DNA from 2 places in the Ruminococcus sp. 5_1_39BFAA genome. Region 1 is predicted to be linked to the other one. Evidence: riboswitches for the same ligand, from Rfam matches in the RefSeq annotation. Region 1 holds a riboswitch; the other holds the start of a gene.
The links. A riboswitch is a leader RNA that binds a small molecule or an ion and turns the genes downstream of it on or off. The one in region 1 is predicted to bind cobalamin.
Positions count from the first base shown of each region.

Region 2: it holds a riboswitch for cobalamin, as region 1 does, so the genes downstream of both, ACESZH_RS15590 (Ig-like domain-containing protein) here and ACESZH_RS17815 (Ig-like domain-containing protein) in region 1, are expected to answer to the same signal.

Region 1 is NZ_CAXSVO010000022.1:29,329-32,525, reverse strand. It holds gene ACESZH_RS17815 (Ig-like domain-containing protein) at 1-1,563, opposite strand, end outside; cobalamin riboswitch at 1,616-1,804, opposite strand; gene ACESZH_RS17810 (hypothetical protein) at 1,954-3,197, opposite strand, start outside.
Region 2 is NZ_CAXSVO010000016.1:30,817-34,013, forward strand. It holds gene ACESZH_RS15590 (Ig-like domain-containing protein) at 1-2,118, opposite strand, end outside; cobalamin riboswitch at 2,306-2,500, opposite strand; gene xerD (site-specific tyrosine recombinase XerD) at 2,578-3,197, opposite strand, start outside.

The sequences.
Region 1 (3,197 bases):
ACGGAAATTGGAATTATTTCCTGTCCATCCCTCAAACATATTTGAACTGTAGAAGGACATATCGCTTAAGTATGGTTTTTTATTTTCAATGACCTCAAGACGAACAGCACCCTTTACGGTCAGCTCCTCTGTGGATAAAGAAGAGACTGCATAAATGGTAACCGGACCTTCCTTTAAGCCTGTTACAAGTCCTGTCTCGTCAACTGTTGCAACAGTTTCATCACTGCTGCTCCAGGTAAAGGCTTCAGATCTTTTTGTTCCCTGCGCTTTTAACTGAAGCTGCGGTACAACTGTCTCATCAGCAGGATCGAGGTAGATATATTTGTTGTCAGAACCGTCTGCTGCCGCAACGCTGACACCAAGAACCTGAATCTTGAAAATTGTACAATTTGTCGGATCTGTATTCCACTGTGCAAGTACACGGGCAGTTCCTGTTTTCTTTGGTGTCACACTGATCGTGGAATAGGAAAGACTCACATCCACAATATCAGGATCCAGACAACTTAATGTACACTCTGATCCGGAATACATGGAGTCTCCCCAAGAAAACTTTGTGGGAGCCGAAATATATCCATCCTCCGGCATGGAGAGTGTATAAACACTTTCAGAAAACTGCATACGTCTTGGGTAAACAATAAATCTCAGACTGGCATATGCTCCGTCCCAATAATTGTTATTGCCTTCCTTAAGTGAAACAAAGGGATACACATATGCATTTGTATTCACTTTATTGAGAGTAATGTTTCCCTGTCCATCAGAGGTAAGATTAGTGGTATTTCCTAAATACCATTTCAGTTCCATTCCTTCCGGAAGCTCTTCCACCTTTTCGCCGCCAATATAAACCTCTGTATCGACATGAGCCGTTACAAGCTCTGTATCTGCTTCATCATATACATAAGTAAACTCATTGCCTTTTTCACTTACAAAAAAATCATCGGAATTCGTAACAGATGCTTTTAAGGCAACTCCAACAATTTCAAGAGCGATGCTTTCCACAGCATTGCCGTCCTGATCCTTGGCAGTGATGATCCATTTCTGTGTCTCAAAAGTATTTGTTACTTCTGCTATGATCTGTCCGTTAAACCATCTTGAAGAATCAGACTTTACGGCAATCGGTTCATCATAGGTATATTCGGAACCATTTTCAAAATAATCTTTTGGATAAATATATTTGTAACTGGTGCTGCCCGGAGCAGAAACCGGAACATAATAATATACGGTACGGGATACTTCCGGAAGCTCCTGGGCTGGTGTATCATCACCCTCCTCTTCTGTGACAGCATATTCCGTTATTTCTTCATCGGCAAAATCAAGGAAATTCTGGGAATCACTTTCTCCAGCTTCCTCCCACACATCCTCTCCATATGGTTCTACATCCTCACCCTCAAAACCATAGGAATCCTCCGTGTAATAATTTTCTTCAACCGGACTTTGCTCATATTCTCCGATTGATTCCTGCACTTCCTCTGCCGAAAACCAATCCTCCGCATTGACAGCGGCCGGAGAAAATGTACTGGTGACCATTGCAAGTGATAACAAATAGCTTAGCCACTTCTTTTTCATTTAGTTACCTCCTTTTCTTTTTGTAACACAAAAAAGAAACCCCATCTTTTCTATGGGCCTTCTTAAACATGTTCATATCCTGACTTAAGATCATCCTACTGACAGCGCCTTCCCGGAATGATATATTCCGGTGGCATCTTGCTGCGTTCGTCCCTAATACAGTAGAGAAAAGCTGTGTCGGATTCTCACCGACTTCCTGATTAACTGCTAAAAATAGCAGAACATGCCTGAATATTTTGTTTTTTATAGTATATTTTTACCATAATAGCTCTCTTCTGTCAAGGAAAAAACAGGAAAAAGGCACGGCCCGGATTTTATCCGAAACGTGCCTCAATTTGCTCCGCAAATCGCACCGCGGCAAATGGCTTCGCTCTACGGCTCAGCTATTTTTTATGCTTTTGCTTTCACACTCTTTGACCATGAGCTGTAGTATACCGTACTTCCGACCTTTTTAAAGCTTCGCATCCTGAAATAATATGTCTGTCCCTTTTTCAGATTTTTCTGCGTAAGGCTTCTGGTCTTGGCAGACGTAGACTTAATGGTTTTGTATTTGGACTTCTCCTTTGTACTCATTTGAACTTCAAAGCCCTGAGCCCCGGCAGCTTTCTTCCATTTCAGGCTTATAACCCCAGCTTTTGCTTTCTTTGCCGAAGTAAAGACAGGCTGTGCAGGCAGAGTTGACGCAGTCTTTAAAACCTGCTGATTTCCTTCCACCTTCTTGCTGCCTTTTTTCCGCAGAGATACTACCTTTATGGAATAACTCTGTCCCACAGCAAGAGCCTTTCCTGATACTTTACTGATCGTGTAAGACGTCTTACTCTTTGAAACGTCCGTGACTTTCTTAAATGACTTAAAAGCTCCGCCTTTTATATAAATACGGTAGCCTGCTGAAGCATTTTTATCCTTTGTCCATTTGATCGCTATCTTATTTGCAGATGCCTTTGTCTGCCTGATGGGGGCAGGTACTGGAGTTACCGTCGGTATTGGTGTCGGCTCCATTGTCGGCACTGCTGTCGGTTGCGGTGCAGGTGCTTCTGTTGGCTGCGGCTCGGGCACCTTTGTGGGTTCCGGCGTCGGTTCTTTTGTAGGTTCCGGCGTCGGTATTTCTGTGGGGGTAGGTGTCGGTTCTTTTGTAGGTTCCGGTGTCGGTGTCGCTGTTGCTTCCAGCAGAGCGTATCTCTCCTTAGCATTTGACAAAAAGTCCACTTTATTTTTGCTCACCTGCGCAGCCAGCTTCCCATCACTCTGAAGCTCAGTCCAAGCCGCCGCCGCAGCATCTATCCTTGCTTTGCATTCCGGTGTAAAGGTGACATCATCAACGGAAGATCCGATAGCCTCTATAAGACTTATTACATTGTTAACCTTTTCCACATCAGCCGGATTGGGTTTAACCGTAATTTTCACAGAGCCTTCCACCGCATTGTCTGCCTTGGAAAAAGCAGTAACCACGACATCCTTATCGCTGTCCACATAATCGATCGGCTTCAATACACCTGTATTTTTGTCTATTTCCGCGTAATCACTGTCCACACTCCAGATTACACTCTTATCTGCTGCGCTCTCCGGCAGCACCTCTGCCTCCATCTGAAGAGAAGAACCGCACATAACATCTGCTTTATTATTTTGTCCTCTGA
Region 2 (3,197 bases), on a different contig from region 1:
CGAACGACCGTAAGATGTTTTTGCTGTAATCTTTGTTTTTCCGGTTTTCTTTGCAGTAATCTTGCCGTTCTTGGATACGGTTGCAACCGATGTTTTGCTGGATTTCCAGGAAACAATTTTTTCGCCCGCGTTAAGACCGCTTACCTTAATGGCACTGGTAGATTTTTTTACCTGCAGCGGCACGGAAACAGCATTCATCTCTAACTTCGGAGTTACGGTTGGCTGAGGAGTCGCGGTGGGTTCCGGCGTCACGGTGGGCTTCGGTGCTTCCGTTGGTGCAGGCGGTGTCACGCTTGGTTCCTCTTCCGGCTTCTTTTTCAATGCTGCAACTGCATCCCGGATTGCCTTTGCCATGGCATCTACCTTTTCCTGCTGGGAAGCATACAGTCCGGTCTTTACATTATTCTTTGCAGTTGTTACCTCTGCCGCAGTGGCTTCTGTATAGATGCTTAAATCCTCCGGAACAGTTGCAAGCGCTGCATCCACTGCCGTATAATCTGCTTTGCTGCTTTCGTCGATCACAAGGGTTCTGTCTGCCTTGTTATAACTGAATATTCTTTCATACCATATGTCATTTTTCACGGAATGGAAAGAGATTACAGTTGGATCGTCGAGTATGCTATGGATACTGGCATCGTTTCCTGTACCTACAATATTTTCTACTGTAAAATGGAACTTCTTATCCTCAGAAAGGTCGATGGTCTCCTCTGAGTCTTCTGCTTTAGCAGCCGTTCCGATAAATGCCTTGTCAAAGGATGTGCTTCCCATTGTTACATCGGAAGTAATCTGATAACCATTGCTGTGTGGTCCTCCCACGATCGTCAGATCAGCTTCTTTGACTAAAAACATTTTCACATTATTTGTAACTGTAAGATCAAACGTTTCCTTGTAATCGCCGCTCTCCAGTGTCAGTGCACTCTGGTCCAGACGAAGGTATCTCGGATACCACCAATGGCCATCCTTTTTATGGGAATTGGACAAAGCCTGGATCTGCATATAACCGTCGTCTGCAGAAATCGGGATGGCAAACTGATATTTTCCATCAAATCCCTTTCCGTCAGCTCTCTTACTGCCCACAATCCATTTACTGGCGTCATCTCCGGTAGCTACCGCTTCCTCATAGGTACCTTTGAACAATTCCTGATATCCTGTGCCGCTGAGCGTCACATACAGGAACTTCCCGCTCGCATCTTCCATAATAAAGGCATCTATTACTTTAAACATCGCTGTCGTGTTGGTTATGGCAGAGTCCGCAATGGGAGTGCACTTTGGCTCATCGATGGTGTTTGTCACCGTAAAGGCGATCTCCCCCTTCATGGATGTGGAATAGGCAGCTATGTACATGGCTCCGTTTAAATCAACCGGGACATTTGCGAATTCAGAATTTCCACTGGTGTTGGTCTTTTCATAAGTCTGACCATTGGTACGGATACTGGTATAGCCAGTACTTTGCACCATAACCGTTGCTACTGCCTGCCCGTTTTTCACAGTCACGTCCTTTAAAGACCATGGCTTCTGACGGGAAGAATTACTCTTTCCCTTGCTGTACTCACTGCTTAAAGCAGGGCTTGTAGAAGCATCGTAGATACCGTCCGGCAAAGTTGTGGATGTATCAACCTGTTCCAGCACCTTAAGTCCCCAAACCGCAGTCTCCAGATCACGTCCGTAGGACTGGCTGCTTTTATTTCCCATATCCTCGTCCACTTTTTTCTGATCCTCAGTGCTGAGCTGATTATAAGCAGCAAGTGCAGCTTCGATATCCTGACGCTTTTCTTCTGTAACATTGCTCAACTCGGGCAATGCTCCAATCAGTGCCTCTACCGACTCTACTGTAGGTGCTTCCGCTTCACTTTCAGATTCAAACACCTCTGCCTGTCCTGTTTCTGAATTCTCCGCAAATTCTTCCGGGGCATCTACAAATTCTTCTCCAAGGGTGTCTGCTTCTTCCGTAAACTCTTCACTGACGGCTGCCTCTGCTTCTTCCGCTATAGTGCCTTCTGCTGCGGTCTCCTCCGCAACAAACTCTTCCCCACATACCACATTTGCGGAAATGGCGGGAGTTGTTGCCAGTGTAGCTGCAATAAAAAGTGATAACAGTTTCTGCTTTCTCAATTTCATTTCATCATCCTCCTCTTTTTATATGAGCCTCTCCATCCTGTTCCGCACCAGTTGGCCAGGTATCATATTATGTTTTTCTGCCATACAAAAACGCCCACCCCCAATGAGAGTAGACGCTGTTTGCATGAAAAATTTACTGTTCAAAAAACAGTTCGTATTTTCTGTAAATGCGTGCTTTCTTCGGAAGCCATTTACCAACACTCTCAGCAGGTTTCCTGACTCACAGTTCATCGTTCGATCATTCCTTCTCACGTATACACGCAATGGATTACATGATCTCGCTCCCTGTTTACAGTGACCGGATCGTTTAGGATTCGCACCTAATTCCCTTTTAAACCAGCAGACCTTTGCTCTGCCAGTCACTGAAAGTACTTAATCGATAGATAGTATAGCAAACAATATCTGATAAATCAATACTGTACGCTAATTTTCTCCTGTATCCCGTATTCTCGTATTCTTTCAACTTCTCGGATGCGCCTTCATGTACACATCGCGCATCTTGCTCATATTCATACTCAGATAAATCTGTGTGGTGGAAATGTCGGAATGACCCAGCATTTCCTGAACGCTCTTGATATCGGCTCCGTTCTGCAGCATATGGACTGCAAAAGAATGGCGAAGCGTATGAGGTGTGATGTCCCGCTTGATCCCGGCATCGTCTGCATAGCCCTTCAGCATCTTCCAGAAGCCCTGACGACTCATCGCCTTACCTGAACAATTAGTAAACAGAACCTTTTCACTATCTTCCTTCACAAAAGCATTCCGTGCCTTTTCCATATAGAGAAGCAGCGCTTCCCTGCACACATTCCCAATAGGAATGATCCTCTCCCGCCCGTTCTCATGGCAGGTTACATACCCAAACTGCAGATTGGCATCCTGGGTTTCCAGATGGATCAACTCGCTGACTCGCATCCCTGTAGCATACAAAAGCTCCAGCATAGCCTTATCACGGATTCCCTTGTGTGTTGAGAGATCCGGCTGCTGCAAAAGTGCATCCACTTCCTGAACCGTAAGGATCTCCGGCATCTTTTTCTCCACCTTAGGCGGCTTCAGCCCATCTGACGGGTCCTTTTCGATCT